DNA from 3 places in the Nesterenkonia aethiopica genome. Region 3 is predicted to be linked to each of the others. Evidence: riboswitches for the same ligand, from Rfam matches in the RefSeq annotation. Region 3 holds a riboswitch; each other region holds the start of a gene.
What was found. A riboswitch is a leader RNA that binds a small molecule or an ion and turns the genes downstream of it on or off. The one in region 3 is predicted to bind S-adenosylmethionine.

Region 1 (9,784 bases), on a different contig from region 3:
TGGTCGTCGCGCACGAAGGACCAGGCCAGGATCGTCACCGGGCCGGTCAGCATGCCCTTGACGGGCCGGCGGGTCAGCGAGGCGGCGTAGCGGGTCCACTCCACGGTGATCGGGGCGGGACGGTGCACATCGCCGAAGAGGATCGGCGGGCGGAGGCAGCGGGAGCCGTAGGACTGCACCCAGCCGTGGGTGGTGGTGATGAAGCCCTCCAGGTTCTCCGCGAAGTACTGGACCATGTCATTGCGCTCCGCCTCGCCGTGCACCAGCACATCCAGACCCAGGTCCTCCTGGCGGCGGATGCAGTCGGCGATCTGCCCGCGGATGGCCTCCTCGTACCCCTGCTGGTCCAGGGCCCCTCGCCGGTGGGCGGCGCGCACCCGACGGATCTCGGAGGTCTGTGGGAAGGAACCGATCGTGGTGGTCGGCAGCGGCGGCAGGTCCAGAGCCGCCTCCTGAGCGGCCCGGCGGTGCTCGGCGGCGGCCCGGCGGCGGTCCTCCGGCAGCACCTCGTCCAGACGACGGCGCACCGCCTCCACCCGCACCTGCGGGTGCCGTTCACGCAGCCTGCGGCGGGAGGCGTCATCCGCGCGCAGCCCCTCCAGGGCGTCCGGACCTGCAGTGAGATGACCGGCCAGCGCCAGCACCTCGCCGACCTTCTGGTCCGCGAAGGCGAGCCAGCCGGCCACCTGCGGGTCCAGCTGCGTCTCGCGGGCTGCGTCATGGGGGACGTGCAGCAGCGACGTGGAGCTGCTGACCGTCACCGGGCCCTCGTGGCGCTCCCGCAGCTGGTCCAGCAGCCCGGCCGCCCGGGCCACATCGGTGCGCCACACGTTCAGCCCGCCGACGACGCCGGCGGCCACGGTCCGTCCGGCAAGCGGCGCCAGGCCCTCCTTCGCCGGCAGCGCGCCGCGCTCCAGGTCGAGGCCGACCGCCTCGACGCCGGCTGCGCCGAGGGCGGCCAGCGCGTCGTCGCCGGCGGTGCCGTAGCTCACCGGGACGAACAGCGCCGGACGCGCTGTGAGCCCGGCGAACGCGGTGTAGGCGGTGCGCAGGCCGGTGACGATCTGCTCCCGCGGGACGTCCCATCCGTCGGAGGCCAGCGCGGGCTCCTCCAGCTGCACCCAGGCCGCGCCGGCGTCATGGAGGGCGCGGAGCAGGGTGGAGTAGGCGGTCACCAGCTCGTCGAGCCGGTCGAACCGCGACGCCTGCGGGACGGTTCCGCCGTCGCCCGCTGTGCCGTCCGGGGCCTGGCTCTCCGCGCCGACGGCCTTGGCCAGCAGCAGGAAGCTCACCGGGCCCAGCAGGGTGGGCCGGGGGAGGGATCCGCCGGCGGTCTCTGCGGCCAGATCGCGGAAGGTGCGGTAGCGCTCGGCGACGGCGTCCGTCTGAGCGGAGAAGGCGACGTCTGGCTCGATCTCCGGCACGTAGTAGTGATAGTTGGTGTCGAACCACTTGGTCAGCTCCAGCGGCTCCACCGTGGAGGTGCCGCGGGCCAGCGCGGAGACCAGGGCCAGGCCCTCGCCGGTGTCCGGAGAGGCGGCGGAGAACCCGGCCTCGCGGAAGCGCCGCGGCACCAGGCCGAGCAGCACGGAGGCGTCCAGGACCTGATCGATCACGGCGCCGTCGGCCGGGATCGCCGAGTCCGCCTCCAGGCCCAGGCCTGCCAGATGGCCCAGCGTACGGGAGCGGTGAGCGTGGATGGCCTCGCGCAGCGCAGCGACGTCGCCGCCGCGCCAGTGTGCCTCCAGCGCCTTCTTGATCTCCCGATTGGGTCCGATGCGCGGGTAGCCGAGCACGGTCGCCGGCAGGGCGGGAACCTGAGCGGGCGGCTGGTCCTCGAAGCGGGCAGGGGTGGTGGTCATGATGTCTCCTCTGTCAGGTGTGTCAGATGTGTCTGGGGCCAGATGCAGGTGATGGACGGATCGCATGGGGTGTCCGGACTGTTCGTCCCGGGTGAGGCGGCAGGGCGCACCAGGACAGCCGACCGCGACGCGGTCCGCAGGAACGAAGGAGCCCTGTGCGGCAGGGAGCGGTGCGCTCCGGGGTCAGGACAGCTCGGGCAGGCCCCGCTGCTGACGTGCGGCGTCTCGGATCCTCAGGTGATCGAGGATCGCCAGGGCGGCCGGGTGCTGGTTGAAGGTGAACAGGTGGAGGCCGGGACATCCGAGCTCCAGCACCGCGTCGATCAGGTTCAGAGTGGCGGCCACCCCGCGGCGTCGTCGTTCGGCCGGGTCGGCGACGGCGAGGTAGTCGAGCAGGTGCTGCGGCACCGGAACTCCCGAGATCTCCTCCAGGCGTCGCAGCCGCTTGGGGCTGGTCAGCGGGGCCAGTCCGGCGACGACCGGCAGGTGGATGCCCTGGGATCGGGCGTCGTCCACCAGGCGGGCGTAGTCCTCGGGGTCGTAGAAGACCTGGGTGATGGCGTAGTCGGCGCCGGCCTCCTGCTTCTCCCACAGTGCGCACAGGTCCGCCTCGTGGTCCCGGTCCGTGCCGGAGGGCGGATAGGCGGCCACTGAGATGGACACCGGGCGGGCGCCGGGCCCCTCGGGCGGGTCGAGGCGCTCCTGCTCCACTTCCCGGACCAGACGCACCACCTCGGCGGCGCGGTTCAGGCCTGCGGGCTGGTGGATCCACTTCCGGGCACCGCCCGGTGGGTCCCCGCGCAGGGCGAGCACGTCCCGCACGCCGAGGTCCAGCAGCTGCTCCACCGAGCGGCGCACCTGGGCGCCGGTGCTGCCTGCGCCGATGAGATGCGCCATCACGGGGGCGGGAGTGCTCCGGAGCAGGTGCCGGATCACCTCCAGATTCGCTCCCTCGGGCTGGTTGTGGCCGTGGGTGACGGAGAAGTAGTCCGGGCCCGCCTCGGCCAGCAGTTCGATGCTGCGCCAGGGGTCACGGCCGTCGCGGGCAGGCCGCGGCGGGAAGACCTCGAAGGAGATCAGCGAGCGTCGTCGGGTGCGCTGCACCAGATACGAGGTGTGCGGCGCGTGGTCGGCAGATTCCAGGGCGTGCTGAGACAGAGTGCCGGCGGACGGCACGGATGGTGTCATGGAGGGTCCTCCGTGTGGGGCGTTCATCATCGTTCATGAGGCGCCACAGGGAGGCTTCCCCTGCGCCGTGCTTGCCGCTGAAGATAAATCCACCTCGGTGAATATGAGCTTCGCGGCCGGATCGTCATCTGGGGCACCCCGTCACGCGGGAAAGGGTTGCCGACCGGCCAAGCCAGAGCCTGTGTGACCGGTTCTCGTGATCCTTGTGTGGTCTTGACGTTAGCACGGGCCCGTGGTTCGGGGAAGACCTTCGACAAGGGATGACGTTATGTGAACATATTGAGGTGCCTCCTGCACAAACTGGCAGCCAGCGGAGCTCGACGGCCCTGTGGGGGTCCTCGGAGGCCTCCGGGCTCCCTGTCATGGCCTCCGGATACGCTGGTCCCCATGGTCGACCGGTATCTGAAGAATGCGATGCGCCGCAATGCCCGCAAGGCGGTGCGACGCTCCCTGCGCACGGCTTCCCGCGGAGGTTCGGGCGGAGTGTCTGGGGGAGTCTCCGGGGGAGTGTCCGGTGGAGTGTCTGGTGGTGGAGCGGCCGGACGCCGGCGCCGCCGAGGCGGCAGTCAGGGCCTGCTGTGGTGGTTGCTCGGGCTCGTGCTGGTGGTCCTCCTCGGTGCGCTGATCAGCTGGATCCAGAGCCCGGGAGAAGGTGCCGCGCCGTCGCCGTCGGAGGACGGCGAGGTCGCCACCCTCGTGCGCGTGGTCGACGGCGATACGCTCGTCGTGGAGCTGGACGGACAGGAGGAACGGGTGCGGCTGCTGAACATCGACACCCCGGAGTCGGTGCATCCCCATCAGCCGGTGGAATGCCTGGGGCCGGAGTCCTCGGCGCATATGGAGTCACTGGTCGCCCCGGGGGATCCCCTCGTCCTTGAGTTCGACCACGAGCGCACGGACCGCTATGACCGCCTGCTCGCCGGCGTCTGGGCCGATGACGTCCTGCTGAACGTCCAGATGGCCCGGGACGGATTCGGGGTTCCCGTGCACTACCCGCCCAACGACCGGTTCCTCAGTTCCGTGGAGGATGCCTGGTCCCAGGCGGAGGATGACGGCGTCGGGCTCTTCGCCGATGATCTCGACTGCGAACCGGCCCTGCCCTGACGCCCTCGGGGCGGGGGCCGAAATAGGATGGGGGCATGAGCAGCTCCCCGACGCCGGCGACCCGGCGGCAGAAGATCGCCGTCGCAACCAGCACCATCGGCGTCCTGGGAGGGGTCACGGTCGGCAGCTGGCTGATGATCGACGGCACCATCGACATTGCGATCGTCGGCGGCGGCTCCATCCCCGCCGGGGAGGACTGTCCCAGCCGCATCCTGTCGCCGGTGGTCCCCGAGAGGGTGCCGGTTCAGGTCCTCAATGCCACCAATGAGCCGGGACTCGCCGGCGACGTCGCCGAGGATCTCACGGATCGCGACTTCCGGGTGGAGGCGGTGGACAACGACTATTTCGCCGATACCGGCTTCGAGGCCATCATCCGTGCCGGTGAGCGAGGGCTGCGGCAGGCCTACACGGTGCAGCACCACATCCCCGGAGCCCTGGTGGACGTCGACGACCGCGACGACTTCACCGTGGACGTGGTCCTGGGCTCCGAGTTCGCCGGCCTGCAGGATGTCGAGGAGATCGAGATGGAGCCCGGCCGGCTGGACTGCGCGGGCTCTGGACGCTGACTCCGCCTGTCGACCGCCGGAGACGACGATGGGCCGCCCCGAGTGACTCGGGGCGGCCCATCGTGTGGTCGCGCTCAGGCGGCGTGGGGGAGGCTCAGGCCTCGGCGGCCTCGGCGCCCTTCCAGCGGCGCGCGCGGATGAACGAGCGCACCCCGGTGATGATGTAGACGATCAGCAGGACGAAGGTGATGGAGCTGACGACGACGGCGGCGGGCCGCTCGGCCTCGCCGGCGAACAGCGCGCCCAGCTGCATCACGTTCATGGAGGTGCCGAAGACGCCGAGCAGCGCCACCACCAGGGCGATGTGGATGCCGACCTTCGCGTTCTTCAGGCCGATGAGGCCGCTGATGAGCAGCACGACACCGAGGATCGCGGGGATCAGCGCGGTCCAGCTGGCGAAGGACGTGGCGATGTAGGCGATGACGCCGAGCAGGATCAGAATCCCGCCCAGGCCGATGGTGATGCGGGGCATGGTGCTCCTTGGGGTCGAGGGGAACGGCTTCTTCTACAGAGTGTAGTAGAACTGAGGGGTCGGCGAGGAGGGGTGATGTGCCGGCTCCCGCCTCTCCGCCTGTCAGCGGACCTTCGTCCAGGTGCCGCAGGACTCCGAGCTGACCACCAGCTGCTCCTGGTCGCCGAGGGTGATCTGCAGCGGTTCACCGAACTCCGGGGCATCGCGGGGGATGAATCCGGAGTCCAGGATGTGGCCGTCCCCGCGCAGGTCCCGGAAGATGTCCCACCAGCAGAGCATCGTGTCCTCGTCCCAGTCCAGTTCATAGGTCCCGGGCTCCACGTGTTCACCGACGACGTGCATGCCGGTGCCGAACTGGGTCTCGGGCCTCTCCGGGACGGTGTCCTCCAGGGGCAGCCAGTCGCCGCAGTCCACCGAGTCGACCACCTCACCGTCCTCCAGGACGGCGATTCCGCGGTCATCGGCCCCCGTGCGCCGCACGGTGGTCTCACTGGCGTCGGCGTAGATCACGTAGAAGCACGTCGCATCCGTCGGGCCCGAGCCGGGGTCCTGGCGGTAGGCGCCGGGCGCGATGTCCTCCCCGACCACGAGCCCCTCGCCGTCCGAGAAGGCCTCGCCCCCGGCGGGGAGGAGGTCCTCATGGGCCGTCTTCTCCGGCCGTGCCTCCGCGCCGAGCAGGTCGACGGCCCGGCCCTCCCGGCTCGCACCCTGGTCGTCGGCTTCCTGGGCGGGTGTTCCCCGGTGGGGGTTGGCGGTCAGGATCAGTCCCCCGACCAGGAGGACCAGCAGCAGGCTCAGCCCCCCGATGACGGCAAGGCCCCAGCGGTACTCCTCGAGGAACCCGCGACTCGAGGACGTTTCCGCAGCCCCGACCCCGAGCTCGGCGTCGGCGTCGGGAGCGGGCGACGCTGCGGCGTCAGGGCATGCAGGAGATGCGGCGGAGTCTGGGGATGCAGGAGAGTCGGCGGACTCGGGCGCATCAGGCGGCATGGGCTCGTCCGGACGCGCTGTGCTCATCGATCGGTGGTCTCCATCCGCTGGGATGCGTGGTGTCGCGGACCCCATTCAACACCAGAGACGTGGCCCTCGCAGTCCGCCACGCATGCGCGTCAGCAGGTGAGACGGACCGCGGCGCTGACCTGTGTCATCGAGGCTCCAGGCGGACCGCGCCGTCGAGCCGGATGACCTCGCCGTTGAGCATGGGGTTCTCGATGATCTGCCGCACCAGCAGGGCATAGTCGGCCGGCCGGCCCAGTCGCGCCGGATGCGGCGTCTTCGAGGCCAGAGACTCGCGGGCGGCCTCGGGGAGCCCGGCCATCATCGGCGTCTCGAACAGGCCCGGGGCGATGGTCACGCTGCGGATCTGTGAGGAGGCGAGCTCGCGGGCGACCGGCAGTGTCATCGAGGCCACGGCGCCCTTCGATGCCGCGTAGGCGACCTGTCCGATCTGTCCCTCGAAGGCGGCCACGGAGGCGGTGCTGATGAGGACGCCCCGGTCCTCGCCGTCGAGCTCGTTCTCGCGCATCGCCGCCGCGGCCTGGGCCATCATGTTCACCGTCCCGCCCACATTGATGGACAGCACCTTCATGAATCCCTCCAGGGGAAGAGGTCCTCCGCGGCCCACCAGTCTGCCCGGGGTGGCGACGCCGGCGCAGTTGACCACCACGCGCAGCGGCCCGAGCTCCTGCGCCTCGGCCACGGCACGCAGGGCCGTCTCGGGGTCGGTGACGTCCCCGGGGCAGAAACGGGCGCGATGCCCGAGGCGTGCCACCGCCTCGGTGCGTTTGACGCCGTCGGGGCCGGTCTCGCCGTCGTCGGGAAGGTCCACCACGACGACACCGGCTCCGGCGTCGTGCAGCATCTGGGCCGTCTCGCGTCCGAGCCCGGAGGCCCCGCCCGTGACGATCGCGCTGGCCTGGGTCAGATCCATGGAAGAGTCCTCTCGCCGTCAGGTGTGGTCTGTGCCACCAGACTACGGCGGAGCGGGGGCAGGGCCCAGAGGGGCGCCGTACGGTCGATCTTCGCGGCGCTGAAGCGCGTTTGCTTCGGCTTCCGCCACCATCCCCGGTGATCCGGCGTGAGTTCCCGCACTTCTTGCAGGAATGCGAAGAACTGCAGATCTTTTCTCAGATTCCTGTGGTCAGGGGGTTCAAGAGGGCCGAAAACTGGAGATGTACCAACCACTCGGTACCAACCACTGGTCGACGATCCATTGGTCACCGATTCGAAGGAGAACACTGTGACTGCCACCGTCAACGCAAGCACTGACATCCGCGGAGACTTCGAGGAGCGCGTCGAGCGCATCCAGCAGGACTGGGACACCAACCCGCGGTGGAAGAACGTGCGGCGCGACTACGGCGCCGACGAGGTGGCCAAGCTGCAGGGGTCGGTGCAGGAGGAGCACACGCTGGCCAAGCGAGGCTCGCAGAAGCTCTGGGAGCAGCTCACCGCCGAGCACGCCGAGGGCACCTACACCAACTCCCTGGGTGCGCTCACCGGCAACATGGCCGTCCAGCAGGTCAAGGCCGGACTGCGCGCCATCTATCTCTCCGGCTGGCAGGTCGCCGGTGACGCCAACCTCTCCGGCAACACCTACCCCGACCAGTCGCTCTACCCGGCCAACTCGGTGCCCAACGTGGTGCGCCGCATCAACAGCGCCCTGCAGCGGGCCGACCAGATCGAGTACCTCGAGGGCATCCGCACCGTGGAGGACTGGATGGTGCCGATCATCGCGGACGCCGAGGCCGGCTTCGGCGGCCCGCTCAACGCCTACGAGCTGATGCGGTCGATGATCGCCTCCGGCGCCTCGGGCGTCCACTGGGAGGACCAGCTGGCCTCCGAGAAGAAGTGCGGCCACCTGGGCGGCAAGGTGCTGGTCCCCACCGGGCAGCACATCCGCACCCTGCAGGCCGCGCGCCTGGCCGCCGACGTCGCGAACACCCCCTCGGTGGTCATCGCCCGCACCGATGCGGAGGCGGCCACCCTGATCACCTCCGACGTGGACGAGCGCGACGCCGAGTTCCTCACGGGGGAGCGCACCGCAGAGGGCTTCTACAAGGTCCGCAACGGCATCGAGCCCTGCATCGCCCGGGCCAAGGCCTATGCGCCCTACTCCGACCTGATCTGGATGGAGACCGGCACCCCGGACCTGGAGTACGCCAAGCAGTTCGCCGAGGCCGTGAAGTCTGAGTTCCCGGACCAGATGCTGGCCTACAACTGCTCGCCGTCCTTCAACTGGAAGAAGCACCTCGACGACGACACCATCGCCAAGTTCCAGCGCGAGCTGGGCGCGATGGGCTTCACCTTCCAGTTCATCACGCTGGCCGGGTTCCACGCCCTGAACTACTCGATGTTCGAGCTGGCCAAGGGCTACAAGTCGGAGCAGATGAAGGCCTACGTGGAGCTCCAGGAGAAGGAGTTCGCCGCCGAGGACGAGGGCTACACCGCCACCCGCCACCAGCGGGAGGTCGGCACCGGCTACTTCGACGCCATCTCCACCACGCTCAACCCCGAGTCCTCCACGGTCGCCCTGAAGGGCTCCACCGAAGAAGGACAGTTCCACTGAACCGAGCCGGAGCCCGGCGACGGCCTCGATGGAGAGGCCGTCGCCGCTCCCGCCGCTGAGACTCCCGAGGAGAAAGCCATGAACACCCCCGAACTCTCGATCACGATCAACGGCATCGCCCTGTCGGCACCGCGGGTGCCGCGACAGAAGGAGGTCCTCACCGCCGAGGCCCTCAGCTTCCTGGCCGCGCTCCACGAGGAGTTCGGTGCACGGGCCGCAGCCCTGGGCGTGCGGGAGGACGGCTCAGGCGCCGACCCGGTCATCGAAGCCTCCTGGCGCGCGCTGATCACCAAGCAGCTCGCCGAGCCGGCCAGCTCCATCGTCCGGCCCCGCTGCCTGGGTCGTCGTGAGGGGCGCATGTTCCACCGGGGTGAGGCACTCTCCGCCGGGCTCGTGGACTTCGGCATCCACGTCCACCACAACGCCCGGCGCCTGCTGGCCGAGGGGCGTGCTCCCTACGTGGAGCTGCCGCCCTTCGACCGGGAGGAGGAGGTCACGCTGTGGCAGGAGATCTTCAGCCGCACCGAGCAGCTGCTGGAGCTCCCGGAGGGCACGATCCGTGCCATCCACCTGAACAAGCGGGCCGCCGCCGAGACGCGGTCCGCCCGAACGGCCGGCTCCACTGGTGGGCGCCGGCGGCTCGCCGAGGCGGCAGCGTAGGGACCTGCCCCACGCCTCGGCGAGTCGGAAGACCGGGGTCCGCGCCTCTCGAGGTCGGGCGCGGATGGCCCGGTCGGCACGACGGACCGCCTCCTGCCGCACTGAGGTCGAGGCAGGAGGCGGTCAGCCGTGCCGGAAGTGAAGAAGGCGCCGTCGGGGCCGAGGACGCGTGGTCTGCATCCTCGGCCCCGACGGCGCCGACGTCTGGGCCTGCTCAGCGGTCAGTGGAAGCTGAACAGCCCGAGGGTCAGCGCAGCGAGCATCACCAGGAGGGAGAAGCCCCAGATGATGAAGAAGGAGTACCGCAGATGCTGACCCAGGTTCGCCCCGGACAGGCCCAGGGCCAGCCACAGGGCGGGCGAGAACG
Region 2 (9,784 bases), on a different contig from region 3:
GGTGGTCCTCGATGAACGACTCGGTCGCGTTGATCACGCTGTAGGTGTTGAAGTCCACGTTCCGGTAGAACAGCGTCTCGCCGTCGGCCTCGGCTCCCGCCATGATCGGGTCCAGTCCGGCCCAGGCGTCGACGTCGCCGTTGGCCAGCGCGCTGCGGCCGTCCGCGTGCTGCAGGTTCTGCACCTCCACATCGCCCACCTCCAGGCCGGCCTCCTGCAGGGACTGCACCAGGAAGAAGTACGGGTCGGTGCCCAGCGTGGCGGCCACGGAGGCGCCCTCGAGGTCGCCGACGTCGGTGATCCCCGAGTCCGGCGAGGTGACCATGGCGGCCCACTCCGGCTGGTTCTCGATGAGGATGATCTGCTGCGGGGCGCCGTTGGCGCGCGCCAGCAGGGCGGCGGAGCCGGCCGTGGACCCGACGTCGATGGCCTCGGCACGCAGCTTCTCATTGGCGTCGTTGGAGCCGTGGGACTGGATCCATTCCACCTCGGTGCCGGCCTCGGAGAGCTCCTCTTCGAGCCAGCCGTGCTCCATCATCACCAGGCTGAGCGGGTTGTAGGTGGCGAAGTCGAGGGTGAGCGTGTCCAGTTCGCCCTCGGCGGTGCCGCCGGGTCCCTCGCCCTCCACGCATCCGGTCGCCAGCAGAGCGACGGCCGCGCCGGCGATCGTCGCGGAGGCGGCGCGTCGGAACCGCGGCCGCGGGAAGCGGGCAGGGGAGAAGGAGGTGTCGGTCTGACTGGGCATGTCGTGAAGGGACCTTTCGTGCGTGGGTGGGAGCCGCCCCGGTCGAGCTCGGGCTCCGCCCGGCCGCGCCGAGCGGAGGCCGGGAGCGCCCGGGCCGCGCGGCCTGTCAGTCCTGAGCTGTCAGTCCTGAGCTGTCAGTCCTGAACTGTCAGACCTGAGCGGAACGTGCGGTCCGGCCGGGGCGGGTGGGCTAGTGCGCGTCGACGCCGAGGCCGGCCAGGAGCTCGCCGCGCAGGGCGGCCAGCTCGGCGGAGGCACGGTCACGCGGCCGGCTGCCCGGAACGGTGAGCAGGCGGGAGACGGTGGCGCCCTCGCGGGCGGGGTCCACCGGGTCGGAGCCGAGCAGCAGGATTCGGTCGGCCAGCTGCAGGGCCTCGTCGACGTCGTGGGTCACCAGCAGCACCGTGGTGCCGGTCTGCGCATGGACGTCCAGGAGGAGGTCCTGCATCTTCAGCCGGGTCAGGGCGTCCAGAGCGCCGAAGGGCTCGTCCAGCAGGAGCACGCCGGGGCGGCGGGCCAAGGCCCGGGCCAGCGAGGCGCGCTGCGCCATGCCGCCGGAGATCTCCCGGGGGCGAAGCTGGGCGCGCTCGGCCAGGCCGACCAGTTCGAGCAGCTCATCCACTCGCCGACGGCCCTCCGCCGCGGACACGTGCCGCGGCAGCCCGAGGGAGACGTTGCGGTGCACCGAGCGCCAGGGCAGCAGCCGAGGCTCCTGGAAGCCGACGGCGGTCCGTTCGTCATAGGTGCGCACCGGGGTGCCGTCGATGATGACCTCACCGGAGCATCCGGCGTCGAGACCGCCGACGGCGCGCAGCAGCGTGGACTTCCCGCAGCCGGAGGCGCCCAGGATGGCGACCACCTCGCCGGGGGAGATGTGCAGGTCGACGTCGTGCAGGACGGTGCGTCCGTCGAAGGCGCGCCCCACACCGCGCAGCTGCACGTCCATCGAATGCGTGGCGGCCCCTGCGGGGGCGGGACGGTCCAGCAGAGCGACGCCGCCGGAATGCTCGGAGAGGTGCTGGTCAGACTCGTGCGTCACGAGTGCGGGTGCAGACGAACCCATAGGAAATTCACTCCCATCGATCCTGGCGGTAGCACCTTTTCTGATGCGACGGGCACAGAGAGGCCGATCGACGCATCCGAAGGTTGCTGCGGCGTCACAGAGCCAGATCTCTCAGCCGCTCGGGATGGTGTACGTGCTCAACCCTACGCGGATCAGCGTGGGCCGGGCAACGGTGGTGTCACAGTGTGAGACATGTGGGGTGGCGTGGGCCCGACGACGGTGCCCCGGATGGAGGCGGATGCCCTCAGGCTTCGGGAGACAGCGGGCCGAGGCTCTTGAACTCGCTCTGGTGGAACACCAGCGCCTCGGCGGAGTCCTCGACCGCCAGGTCCAGCAGCTCGAGCACGACGATGTCATGGTCGCCGGCCCGGACCTGGTCGTAGATGCGGGTGGTGAAGGTGACGGGCGCACCCTCCAGCGTGATCGACCCACCTGTGCCGATGCTTGTCCTCAGGCCGGTGAATCGGCTCTCCCGGTCCTTGGAGGCGATCTTCCGGCACAGCTCCGACTGGCCGTGCCCGATCAGCGACACTCCCAGCTCGGTGTCCGCCCCGGCCAGCTTCGGCCAGGTGGTGGAGCTGTGCTGCACCGCCACCGTGGCCAGCGGCGGCTTGAGCGAGACGCCGATGGTGAAGGTGGAGGCCACGAGCCCTTCCGGGCGGCCGTCCACCTCGGCGGCGACGACCACCACCCCCTGCGGGAAGTGGCCGAAGGTCCGGCGCAGCTCCAGCGGATCGACGTCGGCCAGCCGGGTGGCGGCGCGGCCCACGGCGGGGCGGGGTCCGGTGTCAGCGGGCGCGTGCGGCACGGTCTCCTCCACGGTGGTCGTGGGGCGCTCGGCGGCGGCCAGTGCGGTGCTCATGGCGGATCAACTCCCATCGGTCCTGGCGGTAGCACCTTTTCTGAAGGATCCGCCGGAGGGGCGGATCGCATCCGAAGGTTGCTGCGGCGTCGACGAGCCAGATCTCTCGGCCGCTCGGGATGGTCTGTGTGTCCAGCGTACGGCCGCAGAGAGATGTGATCAAAGAACCGTTCGCAGGATGAGACGCGGCGACATATTCCGTCCAGGGGGCGCGCAGGATGCGTCCAGAGTGTGGCTCCCTCAGTCCGAGGGGACTGTACATTCTTACGCCTCGTGACATGAACTCAATCCGCTGACTTGACGATTGTTCATCTGCTGCGCGTATGGTTGACCCCAACGAACCCATCCAGAGCGACTGAGAGATCTGGCTCGACGACGTCGCAGCAACCACCCGGAGCAGCCGTGCCCAGTGCGGCCCGGGGAACGGTGCTAACGCCAGAGACGATGGAGAATGCCCGATGATCTCACTGCGCCATGTGTCCACGTCCTTCCCCGCTGCCCGGGGCAAGGAGCCCATCCACGCCGTCGATGACGTCTCCTTGGAGATCCCCCGCGGGAGCATCCAGGGGATCATCGGCTTCTCCGGCGCCGGGAAGTCCACGCTGCTGCGCAACATCAACCTGCTTGAGCGCCCCACCTCGGGTGAGGTGCATGTGGGCGGGGTGGAGCTGACCGCCCTCGACGACGAGGCTCTGCGTCGCGCCCGGCACCAGATCGGCATGATCTTCCAGGGGTTCAACCTGGTGAACAATCTGACCGTCGCCCAGAACGTGGAGCTGTCCCTGAAGTTCGCCGGCGAGAAGGACCGTCGCGTCCGCCGGCGTCGCGCCGCCGAGGCGCTGGAGATCGTGGACATCACCGACAAGGCCAAGGTGTACCCGGCCCAGCTCTCCGGCGGGCAGAAGCAGCGGGTGGCCATCGCTCGCGCCCTGGCCACTCGGCCGGAGGTGCTGCTGTGTGACGAGCCGACCTCCGCCCTGGACCCCTTCACCACGGCGACGGTGCTGCAGTATCTCGCCGACGTGAACCGCGAGCTCGGCATCACCGTGGTCATCGTGACCCACGAGATGGAGGTCATCAAGGCCCTGGCCGATCACGTCGCCGTCATGGAGTCCGGCCGCGTGGTGGAGCAGTTCCCCGCCCGGGAGCTGCAGCGCGAGGGCTTCGCTCCGCACACCTCCATCGGCCGGTACCTGGTCAGCGACGGCATCAGTGTGGACCGTGACGGCGGCGCCCGGACGCAGGCGCCGACGCCGAGCGGGGACCAGGGTCGCGCCGCAGAGTCCGCAGAGCCGCCGGCGCCCCAGGACCCGCCCCGTGGCCCCCGGAGGCTCGCGGCCTCTGAGCTGCTCGCCGCCGTGCCGTTCGAGGGAGGTCGTCGCTGATGGAACGCATCCTCGAACTGCAGCCCGAACTCGTCCAGGCCATGCTGGAGACCTTCGCCATGATCGCGGTGGCCATCCCGCTGGCGGTGCTGTTCGGCACTCCGCTGGGCATCTGGCTGTTCATCCATGCCCCGGGCGGAATCGCTCCGCTGCCCCGCGCCCATGCGCTGGTCAGCGGGATCGTCAATATGGTCCGCTCCTTCCCGTTCCTCATCCTGCTGATCGCGATCATTCCGTTCACCCGGCTGGTCGTCGGCACCACGGTCGGTACGGCGGCTGCGATCGTCCCACTCACGGTCAACGCCATTCCCTACTTCGCCCGGCTGGTGGAGCAGAACATCACCCAGCTGGGGTCCGGGGCGGTGGAGGCCTCCCGTGCCATGGGGGCCACTCGCGGACAGATCATCCGCAATGTGCTGCTGGTGGACGCCAAGCCGGCGATCATCGGGTCCATCACGATCACCACCGTCAGCTTCATCTCCTATTCGGCCATGGTCGGACTGGTCGGCGGCGGCGGAATCGGCGACTTCGCCATCCGGTACGGGTACTACCGCTATGAGACCGCGGTGATGATGGTCGCCATCGTGCTGATGATCGCCCTGGTGACGCTCGTGCAGTTCAGCGGCACCCGCCTCGCGCGGCTCACCGACAAGCGCATCTGACCACCGGCCGGTTCGGCCGCCCCTGCGCTCCGTGCGCACTCCTCCATCCCGGCGTGCAGGTCGCTGCACCCTGACAACGAAAGCTTGTGACATGCCCAGAACACTGACATCCTCCGGCGTCTCCGGCGCGCTCGGGCTGACCGGGGCCACCGGTTCGCTCGCCTCCTCCCCGCTCGGGCGCCGCGGCCTGCTGCTCGGCGGACTCGCCGCAGTGGGGACCTTCACCCTGACCTCCTGCGGGCTGGCCGACGCCGTGGGCGACGACGACCGCACGATCAGCATGATCGTCACCGAGTCGGCGCCCTTCCAGGACCCCACCGAGATCGTCAAGGACATCCTCGCCGAGGACGGCTGGGAGCTGGAGACCACCTACGTCACCGACATCATCCAGCCCAACCAGGTGGTGGCCCAGGGGGAGTACGACGCCAACTTCTTCCAGCACATCGCCTACCTGCGGCAGTTCAACCAGGACAACGGCACCGATGTGGAGCCCGCGTTCTCCGTCTACTACGCGCCCAGCGGCATCTTCTCGCTGCAGCATGACAGCATCGAGGACCTCCCCGACGGCGCCCAGATCGCCCTGGCGGTCGACACCGCGAACAACGGCCGCGGGATCAAGCTGCTCGCCGACGCCGGGGTCCTGGAGATCGATGAGTCCAAGGAGGTCACCGAGCTCTCGCAGCGGGACATCATCGACAACCCGAAGGACTTCGAGTTCATCGAGATCGACCAGCAGTCCGCCGCACAGACCCTGCCGGACGTCGACGCCGGCTTCGCCTTCGCGCGGCTGGTCGCCGAGGCGGGCCACGACGTCGCGGAGACCGCGCTGATCCTGGAGGACGACGAGGACGTCCGCATCCCCTTCACCTGCGTGGTCGCCGGGGCGCCCGGCTTCCAGGACACCGAGAAGGCCGCCGCCCTGCAGGAGGCCTTCCAGTCCGAGGAGGTCCAGCAGTGGTTCGAGGACTACCTCGACGGCGCCATCGACTTCACCGACGAGTTCACGCTCGACACCGTCGAGCCGATCTGGGAGGACTTCACCGCATGAACCGCAGCACCATCGGCCGTCCCTCCCAGACCCCCACACTCTCCCGGCGGCGGCTCCAGCGCGGTGCACTGGGCATCGCCGCGCTGGCCGCCGTCGGGAGCCTCACCTCCTGCGGGCTGGCCGACGCCGTCGGGGACGAGGACCGCACCATCAGCATCATCGTGACCGAGTCCGCCCCCTTCCAGGAGCCCACCGAGATCGCCAAGGATCTGCTGGCCGAGGAGGGCTGGGAGCTGGAGACCACCTATGTCACCGACATCATCCAGCCGAACCAGGTGGTGGCCCAGGGTGAGTATGACGCGAACTTCTTCCAGAACTTCGCCTACCTGGACCAGTTCAACACCGACCACGGTCTGGACATCGAGCCGGTGTTCGCCGTCTACGAGGCCCCCGGAGGGCTCTTCTCGACTGAGCACAGCGAGCTGGGCGATCTGCCCGAGGGCGCCCAGATCGCGCTGCCGGTGGACACCGCCAACAACGGGCGCGGCCTGAAGCTCCTCGCCGACGCCGGGCTGCTGGAGATCGACGAATCGGTCCCGGTCACCGAGCTGTCCCAGCGCGACATCATCGAGAACCCGCGGGACCTCGAGTTCGTGGAGGTCGATCAGCAGTCCGTGGCGCAGAGCATCGACGACGTCGACGCCGCCTTCGCCTTCCTGCGCCTGGCCTCCGAGATCGGCCTGGGCCCCGAGGACACCCTCGCCCTGGAAGGTGAGGACGTGGCCCTGCCCTTCACCTGCGTGGTGGCCGCCGCCCCGGACTTCGCCGGCACCGAGGCCGCCGAGGCGCTGGAGCGCGCCTACCAGTCCGAAGAGGTCCGCGACTGGTTCGCCGACTACCTCGACGGCGTGCTCGACCCGGCCTTCGAGGTCGACGTCGACGCCGCCTGGGCGGAGATCTCCGCATGACCGCCCCCACCCTGCGGCGCTCGCCAGCGGCCGCAGACACCAGACTCTCCCGGCGCCGGCTGCTCAGCGGTTCACTGGGCATGGCCGCTCTGGCCGGCGTCGGGAGCCTCACCTCGGGCTGCGGGATCGCCGGGGCACTCGGAAATGACCGCACCCTGCGGCTGATCGTCACCGAGTCCCCGCCGTTCCAGGAGCCCACGAAGATCGCCGAGGAGATCCTCGCCGCGGACGGCTGGGACGTCACCGCCACCTATGTCACCGACATCATCCAGCCCAACCATGCGGTGTCCAACGGCGAATACGACGTCAACTTCTTCCAGAACATCAGCTACCTGCGGCAGTTCAACGAGGACAACGACCTGGACATCGAGCCGCTGTTCTTCATGTTCGAGCAGCCCTCGGGGATCTACTCGGCCGTCCATGACACGCTCGAGGACATCCCGGAGCGGGCACGCATCGCCCTGCCGGTGGACACGGCGACCAACGGCCGGGGCATCCGGCTGCTGGCCCGCGGCGGGCTGATCGAGATCGACGAGTCCAAGCATGTGGCGGCCCTGTCCGTGCATGACATCACCGCGAATCCGCTGGACCTGGAGTTCGTGGAGGTGGACCAGCAGTCGGTCGGTCAGATCTACCCGGACGTGGACGCCGTCTTCGGCTTTGCCCGACTGCTCGCCGAGGTGGACGTCATGCCGGAGGAGGTCCTGATCATGGAGTCCGCGGACGAGGCGCTGCCCTTCGCCCTGGCGGTCTGCGCCCGCCCCGGCTTCGCCGAGGAGGAGCCGGAGAAGTACGAGGCGCTGAAGAGCGCCTATCACGACGACGAGGTCGCCGCCTGGTACGGCGACTACCTGGACGGGATCCTCACCCCGGCCTTCGACCGCGACATCCACGCCGCCTGGGAGGACGTGAACAGCCGATGAGCACCACGACGACGAGCATCGAGACCAGCACTGACACCAACACCAGCACCAGCGGCGGGCGCGGCGTGGAGGCGCCGCACTCCGGCGTCGAGCTGCCCGAGAGCCTGCTGGAGACCATCGCCTCCGGAGCGGTGCACCGGGAGCTGGCCCGCGAGCTGCCCCATGAGCCTGTCCGGCTCCTGGACGAGGCGCGCTTCGGCGCCCTGCGGGTGCCCCGGGAATTCGGCGGCCCCGGCGGGAGCGTGGAGGACCTGATCCGCCAGGTGATCCGGTTGGCCGCCGTCGACTCCAATGTGGCCCACCTGTACCGCGGACACTTCGGGTTCGTGGACTCGCTGCGCTTCCAGCCCGAGGAGATCCAGCAGGCCTGGTACCCGCGGGTCCTGGCCGGGGCGACCGTGGGCAACGCGTCCACGGAGAAGGGCGGCAACGCCCTGGGCACGCTGAACACGGTGCTCACCCAGGACGAGGACGGCACCTGGCGCCTGGACGGGGAGAAGTTCTACTCCACCGGGACCATCTTCTCGGACTACACCCGGGTCTCCGCCTCCCGGCCGGGGCTGGAGGGGCGTCGGTTCGCCGTCGTCGCCACCGATGCCGAGGGTGTGGAGGTCATCGACGACTGGGACGGCTTCGGCCAGAAGCTCACGGGCACCGGCACCACCCGATTCCACGGCGCCCCGGTGGAGGACGCCGCCGTGCTGGACCGCGTGCCGGGCTCGCATGAGGCGGTGCACGAAGCCGCGTTCTTCCAGCTGTACCTGCTGGCCGTCCAGGTCGGCATCGCGAAGGCCGCGGTGGCCGACGCCGTCGCGCTGGTGGCCAAGCGCACGCGCACCTTCAACACCTCCGGCTCCGGGCAGCTGTTCCGCGAGGACCCGCTGATCCAGCAGATCATCGGCACCATGTCCGCGAAGGCCTTCGCCGCCGAGTCCACGGTGTTGGAGGTCGCGCGGATCCACGACCGCTCCCTGGAGGCTGGGTTCGCCGCCGGCACCCACCGTCTGGGCTTCGACGGTGAGCTTCCGGGCGCCGTCTACGACGCCGAGATCGCGGTGGAGCAGGCGCAGGTCACCGTGCCGGAGATCGTCATCGGGGTCACCCAGGAGCTGTTCCAGACCGTGGGCGCCTCGGCGACGCTGCGCACCAAGGCGCTGGACCGGCACTGGCGCAACGCGCAGACCGTCGCCACGCACAACCCGATCGTGTTCCGGGCCCGGTCCATCGGGGACTGGGAGATCAACGGCACGCTGCCGGAGGGGCTCAACGCCATCGGCGAGGCGAAGGGGGCCCAGCGATGACCGGGTCCGGCGCAGCCCGTCCGATGCTGTTCAACGCCTTCGACATGCTGGTGCCGGTCCACCAGTCGCCGGGGCTGTGGCGGCACCCGGACTCCCGCATCACCGCCTTCGACTCCCTGGACTACTGGACCGAGCTCTCCCGCACTGTCGAGGACGCCGGATTCTCCTGCCTGTTCCTGGCGGATGTCCCCGGCATCTATGACGTCTACGGGGGCAGCGCAGACGCCGCGGCCCGTGGGGGAGTCCAGTACCCCCTGCTGGACCCGCAGGTGATCGTGCCCGCGCTGGCGGCGGCCACCACGCACCTGGGCTTCGGGCTGACCGCCTCGGTGACCTATGAGGCCCCCTACCTGCTGGCCCGGCGCTTCGCCACGCTGGACCATCTGACCGGCGGGCGCATCGCCTGGAACATCGTCACCAGCTACCAGGACTCCGCCGCGCGGAACCTCGGCATGGAGGGGCAGATCCCCCATGACGAGCGCTACGACCGGGCCGACGAGTACCTGGAGGTCATGTACCGGCTCTTCGAACACTCGGTGGAGGACGATGCCGTGGTGGCCGACGCCGAGCGCGGCGTCTTCGTGGACCCGGAGAAGATCCACCCGGTCGGGCATCAGGGCCGCTGGTTCTCCGTGCCCGGAGAGATGCTCACCCATCCGGGCCCGCAACGGACCCCGCTGCTGTTCCAGGCGGGCTCCTCGGCGCGCGGGCAGCAGTTCGCCGTCGACCACGCCGAGGCGATCTTCGTGATCAGCTCCCGGCCGGAGAAGCTCGCCCAGCAGGTGGCCTCCACGCGGCAGGCCGTGGCGGACACCGGGCGCGACCCGGAGTCGGTGCGATTCTTCGCCATGGTGACCATCGTCGTCGCCGAGACCGAGCAGGAGGCG
Region 3 (9,784 bases):
CCGTCGCCAGAAGGTTGCTGATGGACTGGGCCCTGGCGAACCTGCCGCGCATCCTGAGCCTGACGGTCGACCATCTGCTGCTCAGCCTTCCCGCCGTCGCGGCGGCCTTCCTTCTGGCCCTTCCGCTGGGGCGTGTCGCCGATCGGCTCGGACGCCTGCGTGAGCCTCTCCTGGGCTCGGTGGGTCTGCTCTATGCGATTCCGTCGCTGCCGTTGTTCATCGTCCTGCCGATCCTCATCGGGACCGGGGTGCGGGACGCTCTCAATGTGACCGTCGCGCTCACGCTGTTCGGTCTGGCGCTGATGGTCCGTTCCGCCGCGGATGCCTTCGGCGCGGTCTCCCACGACGTCCGGCTGGCCGCGGTCGCGGTCGGGCAGTCCCGCTGGGGCGCCTTCCTCACAGTGGAGCTGCCTCTGGCCGGGCCTGCGCTGCTGGCGGGGCTGCGGGTGGTCTCCGTGAGCACCATCAGTCTGGTCAGCGTCTCCGCGGTCCTGGGTGTGGCGAGCCTCGGCTCCCTGTTCACCGACGGGTTCCAGCGTGGCATCGTGCCGTCCATCGCCGCCGGCATCATCATGACCGTGCTGCTCGCCGTCGTCGTGGACCTGCTGCTGGTGGGCCTGGGCCGGCTGGCGATGCCCTGGCAGCGTGCCCAGGCGAGGCGGGCCGGCTCATGACCCATCTGGTGGAGGCGCTGCAGTGGGTCCTCAGCGCCGAGTCCTGGGCGGGTCCGGGCGGTCTCGGAGTCCGCACGGCCGAGCACCTCTGGTACACCCTGCTGGCGCTGGTGCTGTCCACGGCGATCGCCCTTCCTGCCGGGCTGGTCATCGGCCACACCGGGCGGGGCCGGGCGCTGGCCGTGCTCTCCACCGGGGCCGCCCGTGCTCTGCCGACCCTGGGGATCATCACCTTGGCCGGCCTCGCGGTGGGGATCGGGCTGAAGGCCCCGATGATCGCCTTCGTGGTCCTGGCGGTGCCCTCGATCATCGCCGGCGCCTATTCGGGGGTGGAGGCGGTGGACCGCCGCGTGGTCGACGCCGCGCGCGCCCAGGGGCTCAGCCCGTGGCAGGTGCTGGTGACCGTGGAGGTGCCGCTGGGGCTGCGGCTGATCCTGGGCGGGGTGCGTCTGGCAACCCTGCAGGTCATCGCCACCGCCACCCTGGCCGCCTACGTGGGGGCCGGGGGACTGGGGCGGCCGCTGTTCCTGGGCCTGCGCAACCATGACTATGCCATGATGCTGGGAGCGTCCCTCGTGGTCATCGCCGTGGCGATCCTCGTCGACGCCCTGTTCATCGCAGCCCTACGGATTCTCAGGAGGATCCCCGGGATCCACTGAGCTCCAGGAGAGGATGGTCCCCGTGTCCTGCTCGAGCCCCGCCCCCGGCCGTCTCGGCCGTCCTGCCCTCGTCTCCGCCGCCCTGCTGGGACTCGCCGCGCTGGCTCTCAGCGCCTGCGGAGCCGAGGATCCCTTGGCGGACGGGGGCGACGACGACGCCGGCGCCGAGGGCGGAGCGCTGGTGGTCGGCTCCCAGCAGTACTACTCGAACACCATCATCGCGGAGCTCTACGCCCAGCGGCTCGAGGCGGGCGGCCACGAGGTGGACCGGCAGTTCGACATCGGCCAGCGCGAGGTCTACATGCCGGAGCTGGAGGCCGGGGACATCGACGTGTTCCCCGAATATGCCGGGAACCTCCTGCAGTACGTGGACGCGGAGGCTGAGGCCTCCGACCTGGAGGAGATCCTCGCCGGACTGGAGCAGAGCCTCCCGGAGGGGATCACCGCGCTGGCGCCTGCCGAGGCCACCGATCAGGACAGCTTCGTGGTGACCGCCGAGTTCGCACAGGAGCATCAGCTGCGCAGCGTCGGTGACCTTGCGGACGTGGATGAGGATCTGCGGATCGCGGCGAACTCGGAGTTCGAGACTCGTCCCTACGGGCCTGAGGGTCTGCAGGAGGTCTACGGGGTGGAGGTCACCCTGGTCCCGGTGGAGGACTCCGGTGGGCCGCTGACCGTGCAGGCGCTGCTCGACGGGGACGTGCAGGTGGCCGACATCTATTCCGCCGATCCAGCCATCGAGGAGAACGGCCTCGTCATGCTGGAGGACCCGGAGGATCTGGTGCTGCCGCAGAACATCCTCCCGCTGGTCTCCGACTCCGTGGGGGACGACGCCGCGGCGCTCATCGAGGAGGTCACGGCCGAACTGACGCAGGAGGAGCTCAACGGGCTCAACGCCGTCAGTGTGGACGACCAGGCGTCGGCCGCCGACGTCGCCGCCGACTGGCTGGCGGAGAAGGGCCTCGACGAGGCCTGAGCCGCGGAGCAGGGCCCGGCCTCGCCGGGGAGTCGATGGCGCGTGTCTGCGGGAGGTCTCACCCCGTCGCGCAACTCATATGAACACATGAACATAGATGACGACATATGACGTGGAATCTTCGTTTTCCGTCTGGCGTCCAGTAGCGTGGTGCTCACACCAGCAACCATCCAGAGCGGCTGAGAGATCTGGCTCGACGACGCCGCAGCAACCCGGGAGAGCCGGGTGCTAACGCCAGGAGCGATGGAGGAGCATGAGCACTGACGTGTCCGCCGTGTCCGCCCGCCGGCCGAAGAAGCGCCCGAACGGGCAGTGGAAGGTCGACGGCACCGAGCCGCTGAACCACAATGAAGAGTTCAAGCAGGCCGACAACGGGCTGAACGTCCGGGAGCGCATCGAGACGATCTACTCGAAGCAGGGCTTCGACTCGATCGACCCGGACGACCTCCGCGGCCGCTTTCGCTGGTGGGGCCTCTACACCCAGCGTCGCCCCGGCGTGCCGGCCGGGGCCCACAACTCGCTGCCGCCCGAAGAGGTGGACGACAAGTACTTCATGCTGCGGGTCCGCATCGACGGCGGCGCCCTCACCACCGAGCAGCTGCGTGTCATCGGGGAGATCTCCCGAGACTTCGCCCGGGACACCGCCGATGTGACCGACCGGCAGAACATCCAGCTGCACTGGGTGGCCGTGGAGGACGTCCCGGAGATCTGGCGCCGCCTCGAAGCGGTCGGCCTGGGCACCACCGAGGCCTGCGGAGACACCCCCCGGGTGATCCTGGGCTCCCCGGTGGCCGGCATCGCCGCCGATGAGATCATCGACCCCACCCCTGTCATCCAGGAGATCGCTCGGCTCTACATCGGCGATCCCGAGCTCGCGAACCTGCCGCGGAAGTACAAGTCGGCGATCACCGGTCACCCCAGCCAGGACGTGGTCCACGAGATCAACGACTTCGCCCTGGTGGGCGTCGTGCACCCGGAGCATGGCCCCGGCTACGACCTGTGGGTCGGCGGCGGGCTCTCCACCAACGCCCGGCTGGCCGAGCGACTGGGAGTCTTCGTCCGCCAGGAGGAGGCCGCCGAGGTCTGGCATGCCGTCACCCAGACCTTCCGCGACTACGGGTTCCGTCGCCTGCGCAACAAGGCCCGGCTGAAGTTCCTGCTGGCCGAATGGGGGCCGGAGAGGTTCCGCCAGGTCATCGAGGACGAGTACCTGGGCCGTACGCTCACCGACGGGCCGGCCCCGTCCGCCCCGGACACTCCCGGGGACCACGTCGGCGTGCACCGGCAGAAGGACGGCCGGTGCTACATCGGCGTCACCCCCACCGTGGGTCGGGTCTCCGGGACGCTGCTGATCGAGCTGGCGGACCTGCTGGAGCGTCACGGCTCCCACCGTCTGCGCACCACGCCGCACCAGAAGCTCGTGGTCCTCGACATCGCCGAAGACGACGTCGAGACGGTCTGTGCCGCCTTGGCCGAGCTGGGGCTGGATCCCCGGCCCAGCGTCTTCCGGCGCTCCACCATCGCGTGCACCGGCATCGAATTCTGCAAGCTGGCCATCGTGGAGACCAAGACCACGGCGGCCCGGACCATCGATGCCTTGGAGGAGCGGCTGGCCGACGTCGCCGAGCAGATGCCGGAGCGGCTCACCCTGCACATCAACGGCTGCCCCAACTCCTGCGCCCGCATCCAGACCGCGGACATCGGGCTGAAGGGGCAGCTGCTGCCCGACGCCGACGGGGAGAAGACCCCCGGCTTCCAGGTCCACCTGGGCGGCGGGCTCACCTTCGTGGACCGCGATGAGGCCGGTCTCGGCCGGACTGTGCGAGGGCTGAAGGTCACGGCGGAGGAGCTCGTGGACTACGTGGAGCTGCTGGTCCGCCGGTACCTGGACGGCCGACAGACGGGGGAGACCTTCGCCCAGTGGAGCCACCGGGTGGACGATTCCGAGCTGCAGAAGAGAGAGGTCGAGCTGGTATGAGCGCCGCGACCGACACCGCCCTCACCCAGGAGCTGCGCGCCCTGGCCGCCGCCGGCGCCGAGGAGCTCGGCTGGGACGCCCCCGCCGAGGAGGTGATCGGCTGGGCGGCACGGCATGTGGACACCGCCGACGTCGCCGTCGCCTGCTCCATGGCCGACGCCGTCCTGCCGGCGCTGGTCGCGAAGCAGCTGCCCGGTGTGGACGTGCTGTTCCTGGAGACCGGCTATCACTTCACCGAGACGCTGGCCGCCCGGAATGAGGTCGCCCGTCGTCTCGACGTCACCGTCGTCGACGTCACCCCGAAGCTGACCGTGGCGGAGCAGGACGCCGAGTACGGCAAGGACCTGTTCGGCAGGGACCCGGCCGCCTGCTGCCGGATGCGCAAGATGGAGCCTCTCGGGGAGGCGCTGAGCGGCTACAAGCTCTGGTTCACCGGAGTGCGCCGGGATGAGGCGCCCACCCGCGTGGACACGCCGCTGGTCACCTTCGACGAGCTCCACGGACTCATCAAGGTCAACCCGGTCGCCCCCTGGACCTTCGACGACCTGGTCGACCACTCGAACCGCCATGACCTCCCGGTCAACCTGCTGCTGCAGAACGGCTATCCGTCCATCGGGTGCCGACCCTGCACCCAGAAGGTCGCCCCGGGGGAGGACCCCCGCTCCGGACGCTGGGCCGGCAGCGGCAAGGTCGAATGCGGCATCCACACCACCACCGCCACAGGAGCCTGAGATGACCACCGCCACCGCCACGGCCCCACGGGCCGCCGACGTCGTCGACCTCGCCGGCCAGTCCGCGCTGGCCCGCCTGGAGGCCGAGTCCATCCACATCATCCGGGAGGTCGTCGCCGAGTTCGATCGGCCGGCCATGCTGTTCTCCGGCGGCAAGGACTCCGTGGTCATGCTGCACCTGGCCGCCAAAGCGTTCTGGCCCGGGAGGATCCCCTTCCCGGTGGTGCACATCGACACCGGTCACAACTTCGAGGAGGTCCTGGACTTCCGTGACCGCACCGTGGAGCGCCTCGGCCTGGAGCTGGTGGTCGGCAGCGTCCAAGAGCTCATCGACGCCGGCGAGCTCACCGAACGCGCCGACGGCACCCGCAACCCGCTGCAGACGGTGCCGCTGCTGCGCACCATCGCGCAGCGCCGCTTCGACGCCGTCTTCGGCGGCGCCCGGCGGGACGAGGACCGGGCCCGGGCCAAGGAACGGATCCTCTCGCTGCGCGACGAGTTCGGCCAGTGGGATCCGCGCAGCCAGCGCCCCGAGCTGTGGAACCTCTACAACGGACGCCACCGGCCGGGCCAGCACGTGCGGGCCTTTCCGATCAGCAACTGGACCGAGCTGGACGTGTGGCGCTACATCGCCGCCGAGGACATCGAGCTGCCTCCGCTGTACTACGCCCACGACCGCGAGGTCTTCCACCGTGACGGCATGATCCGGGCCGTGGGTCCGCACAGCCGACCCACCGCGGCGGAGCCCACCGAGGTGCTGCGCGTGCGCTACCGCACCGTCGGTGACATGTCCTGCACCGGGGCGGTGCTCTCTGAGGCCGCGGACAACACCGCGGTGCTCCACGAGGTGGCCGCCGCCACCATCACCGAACGCGGCGCGACCCGCGCCGACGACAGGCTCTCCGAGGCCGCCATGGAGGACCGCAAGAAGGACGGATACTTCTGATGACCGCCACACTGTTCCGGCTGGCCACCGCCGGCAGCGTCGACGACGGCAAGTCCACTCTGGTGGGCCGCCTCCTCCACGACGCCCAGGCCATCCTGTCCGACCAGCTCGACGCCGTCGCCCGCTCCTCCAAGGAACGGGGCTTCGGCGACGACGGCGCGGAGCTCGACCTCGCCCTGCTGACCGACGGCCTGCGCGCCGAACGGGAGCAGGGGATCACCATCGATGTGGCCTACCGCTACTTCGCCACCGATCGGCGCAGCTTCGTGCTGGCCGACTGCCCCGGGCACGTCCAGTACACCCGCAACACCGTCACCGGCACCTCCACCGCGGATGCCGTGGTGCTGCTGGTGGACGTCCGACACGGCGTGGTGGAGCAGACCCGCCGCCATCTGGCGGTCGCCCACCTGCTGCGGGTGGAGCACGTGATCATCGCGGTCAACAAGATCGACGCGGTGGACTACCGGGAGGACGCCTTCCGGACCGTGGAGGCCGACGTCGCCCGCATCGCGGCCGAGCTGCAGGCCGACGACGGGGGAGGCTCCGGCGCCACCGCACCGATCGTGGTGCCGGTCTCCGCCCTGCGCGGAGACAACGTGGTCGCCCCGTCCGCCCACACCCCGTGGTACGACGGCGAGGCGCTGCTGCCCATCCTGGAGCAGCTGCCGGACGCCGACCACGCCCGCCGCCGCACCGAACCGCTGCGGCTGCCCGTGCAGACCGTCATCCGGCCGCACTCGGAGTTCCGCGGCTACGCCGGGCAGATCGTCTCCGGGTCGTTGGCAGCCGGAGATGAGGTGCTCATCCAGCCCGGCGGCCACCGCACCACGGTGAGCGCAGTCCACCGCACGGCTCTGCAGGCGCGTGCCGCCGGTGAGGAGGCCGCCGCCGAGGGAACGGGCACCGTGGACGCTGCTGACCGGGCCGCCGCGCCCGAGTCCGTGGTGGTGGAGCTCCAGGACCAGTTCGACGTCGCCCGCGGCCACCTGCTGGCCGCGCCGGAGGCGCCCGCCGTCGAGCGCGACGAGCTGACCCTGTCCCTGGCCTGGCTGGGCGACGGGGCGCTGACCGACGGTGCCCGGGTGCTGGTCAAGCACGGCACCGAGACGGTCAAGGCACTGGTCAGCGAGGTGACCGACCGGCTCGACCTGGCCAGCCTGACCTCTCGGCCCGCGGACCAGCTGGTGCTCAACGACATCGGCACCGTGACCGTGCGGCTGGCCCGTGCCCTGCCTGTGGACGACTACGCCGTGGCCAAGCGCACCGGCGCGGTGCTGCTGATCCACCCGGAGAGCGGAGACACTCTCGCCGCGGGCATGGTGCGCCTGCCCGCCGCTGCGGACACCGAGGCCCAGGACGACGACGCCTGGTTGGCGGAGTGAGCCATGGGCCGCGTCCGCATCACCGCTGAGCAGACCACGGCCCCTGACGGCCGGGTGCTCACCCGGGCCCCCGGCCCGCGCCGGCTGCTCGCCGTCGTCGTCGGGGCCGGCACGGCCCTGCTGGTGGGCAGCACGGCCGTGCTGGCCACCACCTGGCCGCAGGAGGACGAAGAGCCCGAGGCAGTCTCGGCCGAGGAGCTCTACGCCGGTGACCAGCGGGCTGAGGAGCTGCGGCTGGGCTACTTCCCCAACGTCACCCACGCACCGGCCCTGGTGGGGCTGCAGGAGGACCTGTTCGCCGAGCACCTGCACGGCACGGCGTTCCATGCAGAGACCTTCACCGCCGGTCCGGCCGCGCTGGAGGCGCTCACCGCGGGGGCGGTGGACGCCGCCTTCATCGGTCCGAACCCGGCCATCCACTCCTACGCGCAGTCCGGCGGGGAGAGTGTGGTCGTGGTCTCCGGTGCCGCCAGCGGGGGAGTGCAGCTGATCGTCCGGGAGGGCATCGACGCTCCGGAGGACCTGGTGGGACGCGAGCTGGCGACGCCGCAGCTGGGCGGCACCCAGGATGTGGCCGCCCGTGTGTGGCTTCACGAGCAGGGCCTCACCGATGAGGTGGACATCACCCCCACGGACAACCCGCAGGTGCTGCGGCTCTTCGAGCAGGGTCGCGTCGACGCCGCCTGGGTGCCCGAGCCCTGGGCCTCCCGGCTGGTGGAGCAGGCGGGCGGTCAGGTGCTGGTGGACGAGCGCGAGCTCTGGCCCGAAGGAGAGTTCCCCACCACGGTGCTGGCGGTCAACCGCGAGTACGCCGAGGCCCACCCGCAGACGGTCAAGGACCTCGCCGCGGCCACCGACGCGGCGGTGGCCTGGCTGCAGACCTCCGAGGAGGCTGAGGTCCACAGCACGCTCAATGCGCAGCTGAGTGAGGACGTGGGCCTGGAGCTGCCTGAACCGGTGCTCACCCGGGCACTGGCCCACGTGACGTTCACGACCGACCCGGTGGCCTCGGCCTTCCCCCAGCTGGTGGAGGACTCCGTGACTGCCGGGACCGGGCACGACGTCGCCCTCGACGGGCTCGTGGTCCCCGCGCCGGTGGAGCCCGGCTCACCTGAGCCGACTGATGATTCTGAGCCGAGTGATGACTCTGAGCCGAGTGATGACTCCGCGCAGACCGATGATGACGGCGTCCCGAGCGCCGGACAGGAGGACCGATGAACGAGGCCGTGGTGTTCGACACCGTGGACAAGTCCTTCGCTGAGGGCCCCGAGGTGCTCTCGGAGGTCAGCTTCGACATCGCTGAGGGCGAGTTCGTCTGCCTGCTGGGCGCCTCCGGGTGCGGCAAGTCCACTCTGCTGAGCATGATCGCTCAGCTGGAGCGGCCCACCGGCGGCGCCATCGAGGTCACGGAGGGCGGGGCGGCCTTCATGTTCCAGGACGCCTCCCTGTTCCCGTGGCTGACCGCTGAGCAGAACATCATGCTCGCCCTGCGACTGGCCGAGGGGCGCTGCCAGATCCGCCAGCGCAAGGTCCGCCGCCAGCGGGCCGCCGAGCTGCTGGATCTGGTGCGGCTCTCCGAGCACGCCCACCGCCGCCCGCACGAGCTCTCCGGGGGCATGCGGCAGCGCGTGGCGCTCGCCCGAGCCCTGGCCCAGGAGCGGCCCGTGCTGCTCATGGACGAGCCCTTCGGCGCCCTGGACGCCATCACCCGGTCGCTGCTCCATGAGGAGCTGCTGCGCATCTGGCGGACCACCGGGCGCACCATCGTCTTCGTCACCCACTCGGTGGACGAGGCCGTGCACCTGGGCCAGCGCGTGCTGCTGCTGTCCTCCCGCCCCGGGCGGATCATCGGGGAATGGGAGGTCGCCGAGGAGGACCGTGAGGGAGCCCGTCGCGCCGTGCTGGTCGACGAGATCACCGAGCGGCTGCGGAACGAGGTGGGACGCCATGGTGGCGACACCCACTGAGGAGCACACGCGCCCCGACCCGGATCGCCAAGCTCCTGAGCAGGTCGAGCTGCTCCGACACGCGTCCTCGACCGGCTCAGGCCGTGGCCGGGGAGACGACGTCGCCGACCTCTCCCGCGGGCTCGACGCACTGGAGACAGCCGGGGGAGCGCCCCGACGGCGACTCGATCCTCAGTCGGTGCTGCTGCCGGTGGCCGCGCTCGCCGTCGTCGTCATCGCCTGGCAGCTCTATGTGATGACGGGGCACCGGCGCACGGACATGGTGCCCGGGCCGATCGACGTCGCCGGGACCGCCTGGGAGCTGTGGCGGACCGGTGCGTTCTGGGAGGCCGTCAGCACGTCCCTGGGCCGCGGTCTGGCGGGGTTCGCGCTGAGCATCCTCATCGCGACTCCCATCGGGCTGATCATCGCCCAGGTGCGGATGCTGCGCCAGGCCTTCGGACCGCTGATCTCCGGGCTGCAGGTGCTGCC

Region 1: it holds a riboswitch for S-adenosylmethionine, as region 3 does, so the genes downstream of both, ABD658_RS09915 (methylenetetrahydrofolate reductase) here and ABD658_RS07820 (nitrite/sulfite reductase) in region 3, are expected to answer to the same signal.
Region 2: it holds a riboswitch for S-adenosylmethionine, as region 3 does, so the genes downstream of both, ABD658_RS11810 (methionine ABC transporter ATP-binding protein) here and ABD658_RS07820 (nitrite/sulfite reductase) in region 3, are expected to answer to the same signal.

Annotation. Positions count from the first base shown of each region.
Region 1 is NZ_BAAAVT010000011.1:110,697-120,480, reverse strand. Features, by position in the region: gene metE (5-methyltetrahydropteroyltriglutamate--homocysteine S-methyltransferase) at 1-1,862, opposite strand, end outside; gene ABD658_RS09915 (methylenetetrahydrofolate reductase) at 2,046-3,050, opposite strand; SAM riboswitch class IV at 3,113-3,252, opposite strand; gene ABD658_RS09910 (thermonuclease family protein) at 3,438-4,154, shown strand; gene ABD658_RS09905 (LytR C-terminal domain-containing protein) at 4,190-4,720, shown strand; gene ABD658_RS09900 (hypothetical protein) at 4,815-5,192, opposite strand; gene ABD658_RS09895 (Rv1352/Rv1906c domain-containing protein) at 5,295-6,209, opposite strand; gene ABD658_RS09890 (SDR family NAD(P)-dependent oxidoreductase) at 6,337-7,122, opposite strand; gene aceA (isocitrate lyase) at 7,462-8,757, shown strand; gene ABD658_RS09880 (hypothetical protein) at 8,836-9,417, shown strand; gene ABD658_RS09875 (CitMHS family transporter) at 9,639-9,784, opposite strand, start outside.
Region 2 is NZ_BAAAVT010000015.1:62,989-72,772, reverse strand. Features, by position in the region: gene ABD658_RS11825 (aliphatic sulfonate ABC transporter substrate-binding protein) at 1-745, opposite strand, end outside; gene ABD658_RS11820 (ABC transporter ATP-binding protein) at 936-1,691, opposite strand; SAM riboswitch class I at 1,819-1,939, opposite strand; gene ABD658_RS11815 (flavin reductase family protein) at 2,053-2,670, opposite strand; SAM riboswitch class I at 2,681-2,796, opposite strand; SAM riboswitch class I at 3,010-3,121, shown strand; gene ABD658_RS11810 (methionine ABC transporter ATP-binding protein) at 3,129-4,055, shown strand; gene ABD658_RS11805 (methionine ABC transporter permease) at 4,055-4,717, shown strand; gene ABD658_RS11800 (MetQ/NlpA family ABC transporter substrate-binding protein) at 4,809-5,765, shown strand; gene ABD658_RS11795 (MetQ/NlpA family ABC transporter substrate-binding protein) at 5,762-6,673, shown strand; gene ABD658_RS11790 (MetQ/NlpA family ABC transporter substrate-binding protein) at 6,670-7,596, shown strand; gene ABD658_RS11785 (acyl-CoA dehydrogenase family protein) at 7,593-8,897, shown strand; gene ABD658_RS11780 (LLM class flavin-dependent oxidoreductase) at 8,894-9,784, shown strand, end outside.
Region 3 is NZ_BAAAVT010000008.1:136,984-146,767, forward strand. Features, by position in the region: gene ABD658_RS07800 (ABC transporter ATP-binding protein) at 1-21, shown strand, start outside; gene ABD658_RS07805 (ABC transporter permease) at 21-674, shown strand; gene ABD658_RS07810 (ABC transporter permease) at 671-1,333, shown strand; gene ABD658_RS07815 (ABC transporter substrate-binding protein) at 1,347-2,309, shown strand; SAM riboswitch class I at 2,473-2,559, shown strand; gene ABD658_RS07820 (nitrite/sulfite reductase) at 2,563-4,287, shown strand; gene ABD658_RS07825 (phosphoadenylyl-sulfate reductase) at 4,284-5,018, shown strand; gene cysD (sulfate adenylyltransferase subunit CysD) at 5,020-5,964, shown strand; gene ABD658_RS07835 (GTP-binding protein) at 5,964-7,346, shown strand; gene ABD658_RS07840 (ABC transporter substrate-binding protein) at 7,350-8,564, shown strand; gene ABD658_RS07845 (ABC transporter ATP-binding protein) at 8,561-9,313, shown strand; gene ABD658_RS07850 (ABC transporter permease) at 9,294-9,784, shown strand, end outside.